Regions from separate parts of the Sporosarcina sp. P26b genome, predicted to be linked through region 1. Evidence: predicted binding sites of a transcription regulator. Region 1 holds the regulator's gene; each other region holds the start of a gene.

Evidence for each region. The regulator LexA, encoded in region 1, represses DNA repair genes until DNA is damaged. The targets are predictions, from matches to a motif close to CGAACATATGTTCG.
Region 2: the regulator LexA is predicted to act here: its motif matches at 1,450-1,463, upstream of CSV69_RS04200 (YolD-like family protein).
Region 3: the regulator LexA is predicted to act here: its motif matches at 1,957-1,970, upstream of CSV69_RS08560 (YhjD family protein).

What each region holds. Positions count from the first base shown of each region.
Region 1 is NZ_PDYW01000002.1:281,255-287,953, forward strand. Features, by position in the region: gene miaA (tRNA (adenosine(37)-N6)-dimethylallyltransferase MiaA) at 1-386, shown strand, start outside; gene hfq (RNA chaperone Hfq) at 427-651, shown strand; gene CSV69_RS03315 (methionine gamma-lyase family protein) at 746-2,005, shown strand; gene lexA (transcriptional repressor LexA) at 2,055-2,675, opposite strand; gene yneA (cell division suppressor protein YneA) at 2,871-3,197, shown strand; gene CSV69_RS03330 (YneB family resolvase-like protein) at 3,194-3,847, shown strand; gene CSV69_RS03335 (DUF896 domain-containing protein) at 3,915-4,151, shown strand; gene tkt (transketolase) at 4,260-6,266, shown strand; gene sirA (sporulation inhibitor of replication protein SirA) at 6,411-6,699, shown strand, end outside.
Region 2 is NZ_PDYW01000003.1:87,229-93,927, forward strand. Features, by position in the region: gene CSV69_RS04195 (methyl-accepting chemotaxis protein) at 1-1,378, shown strand, start outside; gene CSV69_RS04200 (YolD-like family protein) at 1,486-1,836, shown strand; gene CSV69_RS04205 (nucleotide excision repair endonuclease) at 1,871-2,248, opposite strand; gene CSV69_RS04210 (DUF3298 and DUF4163 domain-containing protein) at 2,368-2,985, shown strand; gene CSV69_RS04215 (proline dehydrogenase family protein) at 3,075-4,085, shown strand; gene CSV69_RS04220 (hypothetical protein) at 4,588-5,010, shown strand; gene CSV69_RS04225 (GNAT family N-acetyltransferase) at 5,043-5,513, shown strand; gene CSV69_RS16995 (hypothetical protein) at 5,631-5,798, shown strand; gene CSV69_RS04230 (hypothetical protein) at 5,831-6,487, shown strand; gene CSV69_RS04235 (hypothetical protein) at 6,568-6,699, shown strand, end outside.
Region 3 is NZ_PDYW01000006.1:174,936-181,634, reverse strand. Features, by position in the region: gene CSV69_RS17290 (hypothetical protein) at 551-676, opposite strand; gene CSV69_RS08565 (competence protein ComK) at 1,063-1,599, shown strand; gene CSV69_RS08560 (YhjD family protein) at 1,562-1,939, opposite strand; gene CSV69_RS08555 (nuclear transport factor 2 family protein) at 2,095-2,661, opposite strand; gene CSV69_RS08550 (response regulator) at 2,722-3,402, opposite strand; gene CSV69_RS08545 (sensor histidine kinase) at 3,431-4,579, opposite strand; gene CSV69_RS08540 (YigZ family protein) at 4,730-5,362, shown strand; gene CSV69_RS08535 (LCP family protein) at 5,540-6,571, shown strand.

The sequences.
Region 1 (6,699 bases):
AACAGTCAGGAAATCAGCCGATGTATCGCTCGTTGATTATTGGACTTGATCTTCCCCGCGAACTACTTTATGAGAGAATCGATTTGCGTGTTGAACAAATGGTAGAAGCAGGTTTGTTTAAAGAAGTCCAGAAATTATGGGATAAGGGAATTCGTCAAACGCAATCAGTTCAGGCGATAGGCTATAAAGAGTTGATCTCCTACTTTGATGGAAAATTGACGAAAGAACAATCAATTGAAGCTGTGATGAAAAACACACGTAATTACGCGAAAAGACAGCTTACCTATTTCCGTAATAAATTACCGGTTCAATGGGTAAATGCTAATCAATCTACGGAAGAAATTTTTCAAGCAACTTGTAAAATAATAAAGGATTTTCAGAAGTAAGTAGGGAATAACTTAATAATAGGAATGAGGAGGCAATTGAATGGCACAAGGAAATATGCAAGATACGTTTTTGAATTCTTTACGTAAGAACAACACATTCGTTACAATCTTTTTGCTTAACGGTTTTCAATTGAAAGGTCTAATCAAGTCATATGACAATTATACCGTTCTACTCGAGTCAGATGGTAAACAACAGCTGATTTATAAGCATGCAATCTCTACGTATGCTCCTTCGAAACCGGTTATTTTAAAAGATGAACAATAAACAGGCGCTTGCCTGTTTTTTTGTTGTCTTTTATTTGGCATACGCATTCCATCTGCTAAAATAGAAGATGATAATATGAAATGAGGTACTACACATGCAAATCGCACCAATTAATGAGAAATTACTGTTAAAAGCTCAAGAAGCAGAAGAAGAAATCGCTCCGTTTGTGAAGACAATGGAAGAAATCGCTTTTTATAACCAAAGAAAAGTATTACAAGCATTCAAAAAGAATCAAGTAAGCGACTTTCATCTATCAGGCTCTACTGGCTATGGATATGATGATAGCGGCCGTGATGTGTTGGAACAAGTCTATTCGGATGTATTCGGGGCGGAAGACTGTCTCGTAAGAAATCAGATTATTTCCGGCACACACGCTATTACAATCAGCTTGTTTGGAATATTACGTCCAGGCGATGAATTGCTTTACATAACAGGTAAGCCATACGATACATTAGAATCCATTATTTCGGGGAACGGCAAAGATACAGGTTCATTGGAAGACTTTCAAATATCCTATCAGCATATCGATTTGAAAGAAGATGGATCTGTTGATTACGCAAAAGCAAAAGAAGCTATTTCCTCTAAGACGAAGATTGTTGCCATTCAACGCTCAAAAGGATATTCAAGCAATCCGTCATTCAGAATCCATGAAATAGAAGCGATAATTAAGGAAGTACGTAAAATGAAGGAAGATGTCGTGATTTTTGTAGATAATTGCTACGGAGAATTTGTTGAAATGAAAGAGCCTGTTGAAGTTGGAGCTGATTTAATGGCAGGTTCACTTATTAAGAATCCAGGTGGCGGATTAGCAAGAACAGGTGGTTATATAGCGGGCAATAAGGACTTGGTTGAGAAGTGTGCATATCGTATGACGTCACCAGGCCTTGGAGCCGAAGCAGGGGCGTCACTCGACACGTTACTGGAGATGTATCAAGGATTCTTCTTAGCGCCGCATGTAGTAAGCCAGGCAGTCAAAGGCGCACTTTTCACATCTGCATTTTTTGGCAGTTTCGGTATGGACACGACACCGCATTACAGTGAGCGTCGTACGGATTTAATCCAATCAGTTAATTTCTTGAACTCGGAACAAATGATTGCATTTTGTCAGATGATCCAGCAAAATTCCCCAATCAATGCCCAGTACGCTCCGGAGCCTTCATATATGCCCGGTTATGCTGATGACGTCATCATGGCAGCGGGTACATTCATTCAGGGGTCCAGTATTGAATTAACAGCTGACGGCCCGATTCGACCACCTTACACAGCATATATTCAAGGTGGTTTGACATATGAACATGTAAAATCGGCTGTTCTCGATTCTATGGAACAGTTGCTTGAAAAGAACTTAGTATAAATAAAAAGTGTATCGAAAACCTTCTAGGTTTCACGATACACTTTTTTTATTAATGAATCATACGGAATACGCCAACAACTTTACCTAATATAGAAACCTTATCTACAATGATCGGCTCCATGGAGGAGTTTTCTGGTTGTAGCCGGAAATAGTCTTTTTCTTTAAAGAAACGTTTAACAGTTGCTTCGTCTTCCTCTGTCATGGCAACAACAATTTCACCATTACTTGCAGAGTGTGTTTGTCTAACAATTACACGGTCTCCATTAAGAATTCCCGCTTCTATCATACTATCTCCTACAATTTCTAACATGAAGATTTCATCTTCTGATGAACCGAACGTATCTGGTAATGGGAAGTATTCTTCTATATTTTCAATTGTTGTGATTGGATTACCAGCAGTAACTTTCCCGATTAATGGTACATGCATAACACCACTTTTTAATTCATCCAATCCTTCTGGATCCAAGATCTCGATGGCGCGGGGTTTAGTTGGATCCCGGCGTATGAAACCTTTACTCTCGAGTCTTGATAAGTGACCGTGAACCGTGGAACTTGATGCCAGTCCGACAGCTTCTCCAATTTCACGAACGGAAGGTGGATAGCCTTTTAAACGAACTTCATCTTTTATGAAAGCGAGTATTTCTTCTTGTCTTTTTGATATTTTCTTCAACAGATTCACCTCTTCTACTAGTTTACGAGCAATGGAATACTGAACCACTATTTTGAATATAGTATAACATGTGTTCGGCTACTAATCAAACAAAGGTTCTAATTTTGCTTGACATGGAATCGTATGTTCTCTTATAATTAAGAACAAGCATTCCGAACGTGTATTCTAAATGCAGGAAATAGAGGAGGAATTATGATGGAGTATATTAAAGAATTTATCAAAAATAATTATTATTTTGCAGTATTATTAGCTGTTTGTGTTTCATTCGCTTGGGTTCAGTTCGATAAAATGGCTGAAGAAGATCACTATATAGAAATCGTTATTAATGAAGGAGATACACTTTGGCAGCTAGCGTCCAACTACTCTGAAGATATACCAACTAGCCACTGGATCGAACAAGTACGTTCATTAAATGAATTACCTACTGATCAAATCGTTTCGGGTGAATTACTACGTGTGCCTGTTAAAATGGATAAACAGACAGATATCCGAGTAGCTGAAGTAGGAGAGGGATCCAGATGACAGAAAAGAGATGTGTAATCTATTGCCGTGTGAGTACAGAAAAGGAGACACAAGAACAATCTATTATTAGGCAACAAGAAGAACTTGAAAAATTAGCATCTGAGTTGTCTTATGATTGTGTTGGAATCTATACAGATCGGCAAAGTGGCTATGACATGGATCGCGAAGGTCTTTTATCTATGTTAGATCAAATCCAAGATGGCACAGTCGATGCACTGTTCATTCAAGACGAAACACGTTTAGGACGAGGCAATGCCAGGGTCGCAATTTTACATGTGATTGCTAAAAGTGAGACTACTGTAATTACCAATCATTCTAACGGTACGATAGAACTGAATGAAATGGATACGATGTTGCTTGAAATTCTTGCAATCGTAGAAGAATATCAACGGAAATTACATAATGCAAAAATACGTAGAGGGATGAAACGTGCTGTTGACAAAGGGTATGACCCTTCGAAGAATTTACGTAATATCGACCAAGCTCCAGGGCGTGAGCGACTTGAGGTTCCAATAGAAGAAATTGTTTCACTACGCAACAAAGGTCTAACATACGAAGAAATTGCAACTGTATTAAATGGGTTAGGTCATGCGGTTAGCAAAGCGACGGTTCATAGAAGGTATAGGGAGTTTATAACACAGCAACACTAATAGGTTGCACTTTTCCTTCAGGTTGTTTACATTTTACTAAACGACTTATTTATGGAGGCTTTTAATAATGCTATCAGAAAAGAAAATACAACGTATCAATGAACTTGCGAAAAAAAAGAAAACAACAGGATTATCGATTGAAGAAGCCAAAGAACAAACGCAACTAAGAAAAGAATACTTAGAAACATTCCGTTCAAGTATGCGTGAGACAATTGAATCGGTCAAAGTGTTGGATCCAGAAGGAAATGATGTAACACCTGAAAAAGTCAAACAAGCTCGTGCGAACCAAAAACCGCTAAATTGATGATAGGTAAAGGATTAATATTGTAATTAGCGTTGGAATTGACTACACTAGAGTAGGAATATGTACTATAAAACACTCATATGAGACAGGACGGAAAGGATGTACAGCATGACCGAAAAAATCGATCAACTGGCAATAACAACAATCCGAACATTATCAATCGATGCGATTGAAAAAGCAAATTCAGGTCACCCAGGATTACCGATGGGCGCAGCACCGATGGCTTATACATTATGGACGAAGCATTTGCATCATAATCCATCCAACCCACAATGGTTCAATCGTGATCGTTTTGTACTTTCAGCGGGTCACGGCTCGATGTTACTTTACAGCTTGTTACACTTGAGCGGCTATGGCTTGAGTATTGATGACTTAAAGAACTTCAGACAATGGGATTCAAAAACTCCAGGACATCCGGAATACGGACACACAGCAGGAGTGGAAGCGACTACAGGACCTCTTGGACAAGGCATTGGTATGTCTGTAGGTATGGCAATGGCAGAGAAACATCTTGCTGCAACGTACAATAAACCAGGTTTTGATATTGTAGACCATTACACATACGCACTTTGTGGTGATGGCGATCTAATGGAAGGCGTAGCAGCGGAAGCTATTTCTATGGCTGGCCATCTTCAATTAGATAAATTGATCGTATTATATGACAGTAATGATATTTCTTTAGATGGCGACTTGGATATGTCTTTCTCTGAAAACATTAAAAAGCGCTTTGAATCCTATGGCTGGAACTACTCAAGAGTAGAAGATGGCAATGATATAAAATCTGTTTCAGATGCAATTGAAGCAGCAAAAGGCAACACAGGCGGACCGACAATCATTGAAGTGAAAACTGTCATTGGTTATGGTTCACCAAACAAATCTGGTAAGGCCGATGCACATGGAGCGCCACTAGGTGAAGATGAAATGGCTCTTACAAAAGAGTATTATAAGTGGACGTTCGAAGAAGACTTCCATGTTCCTGAAGAAGTTTATGACCGATTCAATTCAGCAACAGATCAATTAGGCGTGCAATCAGAGCAACAATGGAATGACTTGTTCGAAAGTTATCAAAACGAACACAAAGAATTAGCTGCACAATTTAAACAAGCGATTGCAAATGAACTTCCAGCTGACTTACAGGACCAAATGCCAGTTTATGAAGCAGGTGCTTCTGTGGCGACACGTTCTGCGTCTGGTGATTCAATCAATGCATTAGCGAAAGCTGTTCCCGCTTTATTTGGGGGTAGTGCGGATCTTGCAGGATCAAATAAGACAACAATTAAAAATACGGGTGATTTCTCCGCTAGTGATTATTCGGGACGGAATATCTGGTTTGGAGTACGTGAATTCGCGATGGGGACTGCACTTAACGGTATGACTCTTCATGGCGGAGTGAAAGTTTTCGGCGGAACATTCTTCGTGTTCAGCGATTACGTGCGACCTGCTATTCGTCTTTCGGCGCTAATGGGATTACCTGTGACATACGTCTTTACACATGACAGCGTTGCAGTCGGAGAAGACGGCCCAACACATGAACCTGTTGAACAGTTGGCTTCATTACGTGCGATGCCTGGATTGTCTATCATTCGTCCGGCTGACGGAAATGAAACATCTGCTGCTTGGCATATAGCTGCTACTTCAAAAGACACACCAACTGTGTTGGTATTGTCTAGACAAAATCTTGAAGTATTGCCAAAATCACAAGAGCTTGCTATGGAATACGTACCAAAAGGTGCGTACGTCATTTCACCTGCTGTTAAAGAGCAAGCAGATGGTTTACTGCTAGCAAGCGGCTCTGAAGTAAGTCTTGCTGTGGAAGCACAGAAAGCACTTAAAGAACAAGATATCGACGTCAGTGTCGTTTCAATGCCTTCATGGGATCTCTTTGAGAAGCAGGATCAAGCATACAAAGATTCTGTTATACCAAAGAATATCAAGAAGAGAGTAGCGATTGAGATGGGTGCTTCACTTGGATGGCATAAATACTCTGGTGATGAAGGTACTGTCATGGCAATCGACACATTCGGTGCAAGTGCGCCAGGTGACTTAGTCATTGAAAAATATGGCTTTACCGTAGAAAATGTTGTTAAAGAAATGAAAAATTTACTAAATAACTAATTATTTTGGGCACACGACTCTAAGTTCTAAAGAGTCGTGTGTTTTTTTGCGCAGCTTTACGACAATAATAGTGATGAAGTTTTCCGCAAACTGACATGATTTATCTACTACACGTCCTATGATAGATAGCAGGAGGTGTTCTTTGTGAGAAAGTATGAAATATTTAAAATTAAGTCAGCCTATCAATCCTTCATAATGGGGCGTGAACGTTTGTTATTCGAACTTTTAACGGTTGGCCCTTCTACAAACTATCAGGAAATTGAATACTTATGTGACCAGTTAAATCAAAGAGAACTTGATTCCATCATTCAGCATAATTTGGCGAAAAGTTTTGATAACCTGGATTCCTATCATAATGAATATCGATTAACACATTTAATTAAAGGTGAGGTATTCATTAAAATGGGGACACACAGTATTCAAGTGTATTGCC
Region 2 (6,699 bases), on a different contig from region 1:
AGGGTTTAAACCGGGAGATCAGTTCCATTTGGACAAAGAAGCGATTGATGAGTTACTTGAACACCAACATCCAACCTACTCTCAACCTTACGAGTATGGCGACATGAAGCGACTTTCAGGTTATGCGCCTATTCATAAGGATCAGGATACTAGTAAAGAAATCATTGCAGTAAGTGTCATTGATTTTGATGCCAACATTGTCAAACAACGTACATGGGATGTCGTACGCGATGGGATTTTACTCAGTATCATTCCGATGTTGCTGGCTTCAGTCGGAACAGGCTTCCTGATTCGCCGGAAAACGAAGCCGATTACGAGTTTAATTGAGCAGGCGAAGAAAATTGCGGACGGCGACTTGGCGGTTCAACCGACAGAAGTGAAATCACAAGACGAAGTGGGCGACTTGGCTCGTACACTGAATCGGATGACGGTGAACTTACAAGATATGATTGCGACGATGAATACGACTTCGCAGCATTTATCTGAAAACGCGGGAGAAACTTCTGCATCACTTTCTGAAATGCGTGAAGCGATCACGATGGTTGCGAATAATATTGAAGAAGTTGTCACAGCGGTTACGGATAGCACGTCGTCTGCGGAGCACGCAACAGGTATTCTGACGGGATTAGCAAGTGGTTTGGACAACACGAAGCAAAGTGCCGATTCCATGCTAAATAATTCCAATGAAACGATGAAGATTGCACTAGAAGGCGCGAAACGTGCGGAAGAAATTCGTGACGATATGGAATTAATTCGAAATGGTTCACAGGAAGTAGGAGACACCATCCAAAACTTGGTTGAATCTACGACGAAGATCCAAAATATCACGGGCTCCATCGCAGGAATCGCAGCTCAAACGAATTTACTCGCATTGAACGCATCCATTGAAGCGGCTCGTGCAGGTGAACACGGTAAAGGCTTTGCGGTAGTTGCGGAAGAAGTACGAAACCTTGCTGAGCAATCCAATCAGGAAGTACTTGAAGTAGAGAAGCTGGTAAAAGATATTTCGGATCGCATCCAGCAAGTTATTACTTCTACATCAGAAAATACGAAACATATCACGAAAGGTACAGAAACGGTGAAGCTAACGTCTGAGTCTTTGAGTAATATTTCCGTAGCAGTTGGAGAAACTGTCAAAGAAATTAAAAACATCTCGAACTTGATGACGTCAGAAGCTTCGAAATCAACAGAAGCTGTTCAGTTGATCGAGCACTTGACACACTCTGTACAAAATATAGAAGATATGACGAATAATATTGCAGCAGCTGCCGAGCAAACGACAGCAAGCATCGAAGAAATCTCAGAACGTTCCATGCAGACCAATCAAATGGCGCAGGAACTTGAAGTGTTTGTCGGTTCATTCAAATTACCTAAATAAACACTCGGCCATCGCTTTTCAAGCGATGGTCTTTTTTACTATTGATTTTCGAATGTACGTTCTGTATACTACGAACATACATACGCTTAAGAAATGGGGAATACGTGATGGAAAGGAATCGAGATAGAGGGAAATTGAAGTGGACCTCGCTAATGCTGCCTGAACACCTCGAGAGACTGCGTGATTGGCAACGAGAGGACCACTATATAGAACGACTCGAGTTGACTGACTGGGAGCTACAAACGATGCAGGAGACGCTTGAAGTAGCTTGGCGCAGACGTTGTGAGACATGGATCAAAACGTGGCATGATGGGGAAGTCCGCTTTCATCAAGGGGTGATTGAAGCGCTCGATTTGCAAACGATGACAATTGTACTGCGCGATCCGTTCGGAACAGAAAGAATTCATGTGGCGGATGTGATGGATGTTCGGTTATCAAGAGAAGCTGACGGATTGTAGACAAAAATAAAAGCCGTCTGCGAAGGCAGACAGCTCAGTCTCTGAAAAATGCTTTTTCTACGTTGTACTTGGCTTGCTGTGTGTTGATTACGTACGTTTCGTAGATTTCGCGTTCCATTGGATCATCGATGATAACAGCGGAAATTTTCGCTACTTCTTCACGGTGATTACGCAATGGAGACACTTGGTCTTCAAAATGCTTTTTCAGACGTGGACGTAATTTTCGTGCTTTTCCTACGAATAACAACTCGTCGCTTTGGTTGAAGAACAACAAAAGGCCGCCTTTATCCCGTGGAATATCATGAAAATCGATGAAACCATAGATTGGCTTGATCGGTGTTTCATCCGGTCCCATTTCTTGTTTTCTGCGAACGATCGTTACGTCCGGTTTAGGTAATGTAATATTGATCATTTTACTTCACATCCTCATATCAGTCAGTGTTTATCCTATCATATGACAGAAAAAAAAGCGAGAAACTTTCCATCCAACCCTTGCATATAGTAGACAAATGTCTGGGGAAGGATGAAACGATGAAAAATCCTGCTGTTATAGAAACGTATCATCTATCGAATACGAGGCCAAAAGTGGATGTGTATTATCCTGTCATCACGAAACTAGATGATCCAAAAGTCCAGAAGAAGCTAAATGACGTACTCTTCAAGGAAATGAATAAATTACTTGTGGAAAATAATTATTATGAATCAAGTCTTGTGGAATTGGTGGCAAATTACGAAGTCAAAAATAACCAACGTGATATTTTAAGCATCAACTTAATCGTCTACTCATTCACAGGCGGAGCGCATGGTATGACATACGTTAAATCGCTGACGCTCGATACGAAGACGGGAAGGCAATACAATTTGCAAGATTTATTCAAGCCGGGCAGTCCATATGTCCAGAAAATCTCGGAATATATTAGACGTCATATTCAGCAATGGAAAACGCCCGTCTTAGAACCATTCACTAAAATACGTCCTGATCAGGATTTCTATATAGGTGATACTAGTTTGGTTGTTTATTTCCAATTGTACGAAATTTCTCCTTACGTGGCAGGTTTCCCTTATTTCCCGATACCGTTACTCGATTTACAAGAAATCATCAAACCGAATAGTCCCGCAGATCGCATGTTACCATTTATCGGATTTTGAGAATAAACTGAATAAACTATTGTATGGGCTTACATGACGAAATAGTGTTATAATTTCAATATACTAAATATACAATTGAGGTGGAAACTATGCTAAGAGATTTCTTTATCGGTTTATCTGAAAATCAACTATTGAATCAAGCTGCCCAAAAATACGGCTTCCAATTAGGAGCCCAACAAGTGGTGGCAGGAACCAACATCGAAGAAATGATCAAAAGTGTCAAAGAGCTCAATCAAGCAGGTATTTCATGCACGATCGACAATCTGGGTGAATTTGTGTTCGAAAAAAGCGAGGCCATCGAAGCGAAAGAACAAATCTTAGCCGTAGTGGACGCAATCCAAGAACATCAAGTGGATGCGCACATCTCACTCAAACCATCACAGCTTGGCCTCGATATTGACTATGACTTTTGCAAACAACAAATCGAAGAAATCGTTGAACGTGCAAGCCAAAACGAGATCTTCGTTAATTTCGACATGGAAAATTACGACCGACTAAACCCGACGTTTAAGCTACTCGATGAATTGAAGGTGGCGGGCTATAAAAATATCGGTACGGTCATTCAAGCGTATTTCCACAATGCGATGGACAATACGAAAAGATACGAAGATACACGTCTTCGTTTAGTGAAAGGCGCTTACAAAGAGTCGCCTGATGTCGCGTATATGGATAAAGCTGATATTGATGAAAATTATATAAAGATTATTGAAGAACATCTATTGCATGGAACGTTCACGTCGATTGCGACACATGACCACAATATCATCAATCATGTGAAGCGATTTGTGAAGGAGCATGATATTTCCCGTAATCAGTTCGAGTTCCAAATGTTATACGGTTTCCGCAACGAGTTGCAGTTGCAACTGGCGAAAGAGGGCTATAACTTCTGTACATACGTACCATTTGGCGAGGACTGGTACGGGTACTTCATGCGAAGATTAGCGGAGCGTCCGCAGAATATGAATTTGATTGTCAAGCAAGTGTTTAATAAGAAAACGAATACGGCGATTGGTTTAGTTGCTGGAGCGTTTGTGCTTGGGCGTTTGAGCAAGCGTGGGAGTGGCGAGAAGAAAGATGGCGGCTGGATTAAATATCGGTGATTGGATTTAGGACAAAGTGAGTGGGAGACGAGAAGGCTGCGCCTTGCATTTCGATCAACTAGGGTTCATCTTTGAATATGGAATCGTGGATAATGGATTAGGGCGGGTGCGTGTTTGCGTCCGTATCCGCTCATAGATTTGCGCCAGTGCTCATAGAATGGGATTGACCGCTCTATCGCACGTGATATTCGCTCTATCCGCGTCCGCGGGTGATCATAGGTTCAGTGCAAGTGATCATAGACGATCCACGACCGCTCATAGAACACCGCTTTTTTAGGATCTTGGACTAAATGAGTCGGGAAACCACACTTAGTTAGTCAATAACTTCAAATAAATCCGGATATACAGACTACGTAAACTTTCTATATTATTATCAAAAAACACTGTTCTTTCCCGCAGTGTTTTTTTGCACTTGCTTTACATAAAACATGGGAAATAGTAGTGTTATAGATAATTAAAGAAATCTTCACTCTTTACCACACAAAAGGCAGGAGGAGAGTTGATGAAAAAACTTTTGGTAATGGCTCTTTGTGCACTAGTGCTCGTAGGATGTAACACGAACCGGACGTTGTCTTATGAAGAAGTAGCGATAAAGGACTTGAGTAAGAGCGATCAGGAATTCTACGAACAAGCACAAGTTGATAATGGTGTGTACTTATTTTTCAACACGTCGGAAGATAAACTGATCATTTATTTTAACGCTTCTCATGAAAATCAAGAAGATTATGCCGCAGAATTTGCAAACTTTGACGTAGAAGGCGACGGAGATACATTGCGTATACTGTATGATAAAGATCAAGACAAAGGTCAATCAAAAACGTTTCAAGAACAGACACTCTATGAAATTCAGTTAGACAAAGAGTATGAGACGATTGAGCTGTTTGAGAATGGAGACATTGCAGCGTTCACTTCTGTATTTTCATGAGAACACTAGAATGATTTGAAATGAGGGTGACTATGAACATTATCGAAGCAAAATTATCTGACGCGCCAATTATCCGTGACGTGATGATTCGCGCCTTTTTGATATACGAACATGCTGAACCGCCAACGAGTGCGCTGAAAGAAACGGTAGAGAGTATTACAGCTGCATTGAAAGATGGGGAACAGGCGGTTATCGGTTATATAGAAGAAGAACCCGTTGCGATGGTTCGTTTTCGATTGGAAGAGGAGAGCCTCTACTTTTCTAGATTTTCTGTCGTGCCAGAAAGACAAGGTCAAGGCATCGCGAAAGAAATACTCCGCTTTTTAGAGGATTATGCGACACAACAAGGGAAAAGAGTAGTAGCATGCAAAGTGCGAGCAGATGTGCAGAAAAATATCTCGCTCTATCAATCGATCGGCTATCATGTGTGTGAAGAATCCGTATTACATAGAACGGATGGTACGTCAATTGCTGTAGTTTCTATGGAGAAATCACTCTCCTGAGCAGTAGAACGTCTTGCAAGTGAAGGAACCAAGTGATGTATTGCAATCCGAGGCTGGTATCTAATCTGTTTTCAAAAAAGAAGCGGTCCACATAAGTCATGAAAGGAGGAAGTACATATGCACAACAATATGTTTTTATCGTTTATATCTATTTTCAGCCTATTGATCTACATTATCCCAATCGTATTCCTGATTTTTAGTGTATGGTTTGCGTTGAAACTTCTTAAATTACAAGAACGGAAAAATGAAATCCTGCAATCGATTGCAGACAAATTAAATAAGTAGATGAACAATTTTTCAACTGAAGGAGAAACGTTTTGATAAAAAATATAACCGCACTTATAAGCGCAGTGGTGCTGCTTGCCATCTGTATGTTTTTATTTTTCCCCTACCCGAATAACCCGCTCATAGGGGCGACCATTACCTTTATGTCGTTTCCTATTCAAAACGAAGATGGATTCGTGTGGAAAGGGATAGTGGCTACTACTATATTCTTGATCGCAATGGCATTACTGATTTATGGGTTGAAGAAATTTTATGTAGTGGCGGCTGTACTGGTGTTGTTTTTGTACGCACTGCTTCCAGGCTATCTCGTGACGGCATATCAGGAAACGATCGCGAGTGGAATTGGCGCGATTTCGTACGACCAGAACGGTGAATGTACATTTGATACAGTAGAAGATAATGTACGAATGAAGGGGGAGTGTGAGCTGACATTGAAAAATCACAGCAGCAAACCCGCAACATTCGAACTGGAGTTTATGGATACAGGATTTGGCTCAGAAGGATCGAAAATGGAGTCACTGATGAATATAGGAGGGCCTTACACGATGACAGTGGAAGGAAATCGTACAGAATTCATTGAGCTCAATGAAATTCTCGATATCTCGGATGTGAGTAATCATATCTATAGTGGATCGTCATCAGACGTGCATTTCAAGCTTATCGAGAAAAACAAAGAACGTATTTTTTAATTAATAGATTCTAAGATGAAATAATAATTGAATATAACCCGTAGTAGGGTATTCAATAAAATAGATAAGGAGAGGATCTTATGCTTCGGAAACTATTTTATATTACATTTTTGGCAGTTATACTGGCTGCTTGTCAGACCGCAGATAAGAACAGTACATCGAACACGCCACAAGAGGCACTCGAACAGCTTCATACAGATGAAGGTTATGCG
Region 3 (6,699 bases), on a different contig from region 1:
TCTTCAGTTTTTTTGTGTTGGGGTTTGATAATGTGGCGGTAGTGCATAGTAAGTAGGATACGAAGTTAGGTAGTAGTTTTTGCAACCCCTACCCTTCCTTTTTTATGCTAAGGTAGCGGGTTGACTGGCAGTGTAAGTGGGGCGATCATTGGCCCCACTTCGGCGGTGGTGGATGGCTTCCGCCTTCGTTAGATAATGTGTAGAGCAGTTCTGATTCTTCTTTTGCAAAAACAAGGAACGAATACTACCAGGTCACTGGTTTTATCTACTATAAACCACAACCCAACTTGGTTTGTACCCAGTAGCGCAGGCACAACTGCGGGGTCGGCCGTGGCCATGAGACAGCTAGCAGCTCCACCGCTAGTTGGCTTATGGCTGGAGGCAATCCCCCACGTGCCTGCGCGAGTCTAAAGCATTACCCTCACCACTTTCAATGAACAAGCCAATATCGAGCAACGACCTAATCTATCTCCTAATGACTTTGCTAAGACAGAAGAATCGTACCACCCAGTCACTGGTTTTCATTTTCTATAAAACACAATCTAACTTGTCAACCACTCAGTAGCGCAGGCACAACTGCGGGGTAGGCCGTGACCGTGAGACAACTGGCAGCTCCACCGCCAGCTGGCTCATGGCTGGAGGCAATCCCCCACGTGCCTGCGCGAGTCCAAAGCAAGAGCCCTCACTACTTTCCATGCACAAGCCAATGTCGAGCCACGACCCCATCTATTCCCATCACCAATAACAGTAATTAGCAACATAATAGATAGAACAACAAACCAGTTGATCGTAAGTGTAAGGCGACTCCTGGAGGATCAGCGTGCGCCTTGAGACCCTGGACTGAACGAAGTGAGGGAAGCAGCTCAAGCCACGCCCTCGGGAAAGCGTCCGCCTGCAACGTCGATCAACGTTGCCTTCACCTTTACCAGCTACCTGCCAATAATTCGATAAAACCTAACATATTAATAGAATACTCGCTATCTTCCAACATTACAGTTGATTTTAGTTTTTTCTATACTATAATTAATACGTATATGGTCCTATAAAACAGGAGGGAAGAATATGGCTAATCCACATCATCTGTCGTCTTACATCGTAACATTCCATACTTTTGCATTACTTCATGGACAACATGCCAACCCATACTATACAAAAGTAGTGGAAAGCGACCGGACGTTCATTGTTGAGAAAACACCATTAGAAATCATGAGAGATTCTTGTGCGCATTACCGTTCCAACTTCGAGTCCATCATCAACAGCTCCAAGGTGGATTTAAGAAATCGTCCAAAGCCTCCGATCATGCTGACGCATTCAAATGATCAGCCGCTATTATTTTTCCCTTTACTGTCCCCTACCTTACATAAAAACACATGGGTAGCTTATCACGCAGTAAAAGATGCTGTTCAGAACAAAGATGGCGTCTCCGTCGTTCTGAAAAACGATACGCAAATGCAACTTGATACATCACTGGCTACCGTTTATCGGCAGATGGCCTTGTCACATATTTTATCGCAACGATTTGAAAATGCTCAGGAGCAGTTACGCAGTTCATATTATATGATCATGGACCCGAAGAGCTCCGATTCACCAATTTCCTGAGATACAAATTTAACAGTTCTTCCGATCGATTACGTAAGCGTACATTCAAATAGCGACGTATATCTTGATAGCCATCATGTAAAAATACATATTCCGTAAACAGTTCATCTGTTGAACGGCGTACTACTTTCATTTTGTGCTTATGCAAATACATAGCTGTCATTTGTAAATCAGTGGATACGGTATGCATCGTTTCGTCTAGCAAATTAAGATAGGGACTTTTCAGTTTGAACGGCACCTTCTCCAGTAACTGGCGATCCCGTTCCATAATCGTCAATAGCATGGGCAGGTAAATATAGTTCTCTAAATAGGGCATTGCCTCCGCGGGGATCAAAGGCACAGAAATCGCCTCCTTACAGAACGTATGTTCCTACATCGATTATAATTCCTTTAGCGCAGAAAAGCAAGTACTCATAGTATGGCTTTTTTTTGCATAAAAAAACTTCCAGTTGTCAGTACTGGAAGTTTTGTCACAAAATCGATATGTGTACTCGTTTATTGGTTCCCTGGCTCATCACCGATAAAGTGGATGGAGAACACTTTCCATTCACCGTCTTCTTTATTGAACACAGTCACTTGACGGCCTTCAGGTGTATTTTCTACTCCTGTCTCAATATCCGTAAATGTAGTTTTTAACGTAGAAAATAACTGTGCACTGTCTTCTTTATATTTTACAATCGTTTCATTGTCTACTTCGCGTTTCATTGTAGTATTCTCAAGCATTTCTTCTGTAGCTTGACGCTCTTCATCTAAGTCATAGCCTTTAGGTGAAAGTGTAGCCAGATACCCTTCGACATCCTGATTGTTCAGCGTCTCGATATAGTTGTCAAAAGCAGCTAGAATTTTTGTTTTTTCTTCTTCGGGTACATCTACTGCTTCTTCAACTTCGTCGCCAGCCATGCTGAACCCGACTTTATTATCATCTATTCCATGATCGATTGCTCCATTACCCGGTGCAGCTTCGCCAGTTTCTGGATCATTCTGTTTTGTTTCATCTTGGTTACCACATGCACCTAATACGAGTACCAACGCCATGGACGCGACTGCTATTTTTTTCTTCATATGCCCCTCCTACGTAGAGAAAAAGGCCTTCAGCGTGCAAAGACCTTTTTTCATTTTTAATTATTTTACTTCTACCCAACCATTTTTGATTGCTGTTACAACAGCTTGTGTCCGGTCATTTACACTCATTTTTTGTAGAATGCTTGAAACGTGGTTTTTCACTGTTTTTTCTGAGATGAATAGCGTTTCACCAATTGTTCGGTTACTTTGGCCATCTGTCAGCAATTGCAGAACTTCACATTCGCGCTTCGTCAATAAATGAAGTGGACGACGAATATCGTTCTGTTGGAAGGATCCTTTATGTTCTCTTTCGCTTAAACGACGGAATTCAGATACCAAGTTATGCGTGATTTTCGGGTGCAAGTACGAACCACCATTCGCTACTACTTTGATTGCTTGTACAATTGCGTCTGCATCCATTTCTTTCAGCATATAGCCTAGTGCACCTGTTTTCAAAGCATGTGTAACGTATGATTCATCATCGTGGATCGATAGCATGATAACGCGCGCATCAGGGAACTCTTTAACTAATTGCTCAGTTGCGTCTACACCATTCATGCGTGGCATATTAATATCCATCAGCACTACGTCTGGCTCATATTCTCTGTACAACTCCACTACTTCTACTCCATCGTCGCCTTCTGCTACTACGGTAAACGATTCTTCAAAATCTAAAATTCGTTTAACTCCTTCACGGAACAATTGGTGATCATCTACTATCAAAATTTTCGTCGCTTCCATATTCTATTCCTCCCAATAATTACCTTACTTACAGTTCTTTGTCCAGCGGAATTTGGAAAAGTATTGAAGTGCCTTCCCCGACTTTCGAGGTGACCTTCATTTTCCCTTTCAACAACTCCACACGCTCCTGCATTCCAATCAAACCAAAAGATTTCTCTTTTACTTCTTTTGTATCAAAACCAAGACCTTGGTCTTTGATCAATATATTGACGGTTTCACGCAACCACTCAATTTTCACCCATATTTCATCAGTTTTCGCATGCTTGATACTATTATTTACTGATTCCTGTATGAGACGAAAAATGCCTACTTCAAAATTGGAAGCAAATCGTTTTTCTGCTCCGTTACTTTGAAAGTTAATGATTAGCGGAGCCTCGTATTCACTAATGGTCGACAAATATTTTCGTAATGTCGGAACAAGTCCCAGGTCATCCAAAGCCATAGGCCGTAAATCGTAAATGATGCGGCGCACTTCAGATAGCGCTCCCCTTACCATTTCTTTAAGGTAAGAAAGTTCTTGCATCGCTTGTTCTGGACCATGCTGGACAAATGTTTTTTCGATTAAACCTGAACGCATCAAGACATTCGCCAGCATTTGAGCTGGTCCGTCATGAATGTCACGTGATAATCGTTTCCGTTCTTCTTCTTGCGCTTGAATAATTTGGACCGCAAAATCTTGTTTCTGTCGGGCCGTTTCTAGTGCTGTACTTACATTTTTTAAATCAGATGTCAAATATGTGATTACAGTGGTTACTTGATTAACAAGTTGATCCGCTCTTTCAATTGTAGAAAGCAGCAGCGTTAGTCGTCGTTCGAGTTCATCCCGTTTTTCACGAAGTTGCTTCTCCTCCATTTTATTGATGGAGGCACGTACAAGCAAGTCATTTGCCACACTATATGCTTGTTTCACTTCTTCTTCGCTATACGTTATAAAGTCTTTAGATACAGTAGCCAAACGTTTCCGTGAGTGGCGTGACAAACTCTCAAGAGAATCGCCTTCTGTTATCACATGAGAAATACTTTCTTTCACTTCTGCTAACTCTTTTTGCATTTCTTCAAAACTTCGGCGGCTTTGTTCACTAATTAAGAAAATGTCGCTTTTCGAACGATCCATTACATTAACCATGTTGCCAAAGATTTTCTCCATCTGTTGAATGTCAATTGCCTTATCGTTCAAATATCTCCCTCCCGCACCCGTCTATGTGAAATTACGCAAAGTGAGCATTATTGCAGTTTAGCCTAAATACTTATACACTTCATATACAGTATATCATTTTAATGATGTAAAAGTATTATAAGTATATTACAAATGTAGGGGGAACGACAAATGCGAGCCAATTATAAAACCGTAAAGTTATACGGAGAGAGTGAATTCGTCATCCAAAAATCCCGTTTTCTGTCATTTGTCAAAAGAGTCGAGACGGAACACGAGGCATTGGACTTCATACAGGACATCAAAAAGAACCATCATACAGCCACACATAATTGTTCCGCATATATTATAGGAGAACATGACCAGATCCAAAAAGCGAATGATGACGGTGAGCCTTCAGGTACAGCCGGCTTCCCTATTTTGGAAGTTTTGAAAAAACAACACTTAAAAGACACCGTCATCGTCGTGACCCGTTATTTCGGTGGTATCAAACTCGGCGGCGGCGGATTAATTCGTGCTTACGGCAAAGCAGCTTCTGAAGGCATTGCCGCAACGGGTGTAGTGGAAAGAAAATTGCACGCCTTAGTGAAAATTTCTATTGATTATACTTGGCTTGGCAAAGTAGAAAACGAAGTACGGCAATCCGACTACCCTTTAAAAGAGATCGTCTATGAAGAGGACGTTGAACTCTTTTTATATGTTCCTGAAGAAGAACAAGAGATTTTTCAGGAATGGATGATGGAATTGACGAACGGTCAGGCAGTCCTCGCCACAACTGGACATGAATTCTTGGAGTTCGACATCTGACTATACGTCCATTCGAAAAACAGGTATAATGGTAGAAGATGAATCGTATGAATAATAGGTCTGAATTCATTCTATGACGATGAAACGTTATGCGAAGATTTGCCTCTATTAGTTAAAAGTGACTTCCCATAGATTCGCTATCTACGGTTCTTTCTGCCGTACACCTGGAGGTATAAAATGAAAAGAGAAGAATATAAGAAAAAGAAGGTTTCTAAAACGAAACGCTTCTTGAAAATAGCATTATTCACGTTCTTCATCGCGGCTCTAGCCGTTGCTGGCTATGCTTTCAAGTTGCATAACCAAGCGATGACCGTATTGGACCGTTCTTATGAACCGATTGCGAAACAGGAACCAAAAGAAATATATGTAGAACCCGCAACGGATAAAGTATCGATTCTATTAATTGGTGTAGATGAAAGTGAAGCACGTCAGGAAAGAGAACAACACGGAAGATCAGATGCGTTAGTGTTAGCTACTTTGAATCCTAAAACAAAGAGCATCAAACTCGTCAGCATCCCCCGTGATTCGTATGTCTACATTCCACACGTTAATTATAAAGACAAGATCACACATGCACATGCCTATGGCGGAACTAAAGCTTCTATTGATACAGTAGAACAACTATTTGACATTCCCGTTAACTATTATGTAAAAATGAACTTCAATGCGTTCATTGATGTCGTAGATGCACTCGGTGGTGTAGAAGTCGAGGTGCCGTACGAACGAATCGAGAAAGATGAAAATGATAAAAATGCGATTCATCTAATGCCCGGTTTTCAACGTCTCGATGGCCGCCACACATTAGCTTTAGCACGTACACGTAAACTCGATAGTGATATCGAGCGTGGCAAACGCCAGCAAATGATTCTTCAAGCGATGATCAAAGAAGCCACGTCGATTACATCGATCACAAAATACGGAGACGTCATCAATGCGCTTGGCGATAACATGAAGACCGATATGACATCAAAGCAGATGTTGTCGTTCATTCAGTATATAAAAAGCGGACTTCCCGAAGTCGATACGATCACATTGACCGGCTACGATGACATGTCGACGGGAATTTACTACTACAGGTTGGATGAGCAAAAGTTAGAAGAAGTGAAGCAAATCTTAAAGTCCCACCTCGGACTGATCCCAGACTCCTCTTCCCTAACCGAGCTAGACACAGACCAAACATCCGCATCCGCCCAAACCAATTATCAATAAATCATTCGCAAGCGATGAGACCTTAACGGGTTTCATCGCTTTTTAAGTAAGTAAGGAAAGAAGAGTGGTAATTGGAGAGTGGTTTGGGATTTACGTTTCAGGCGGACGCGTTCCGCGGGCACGGCTTC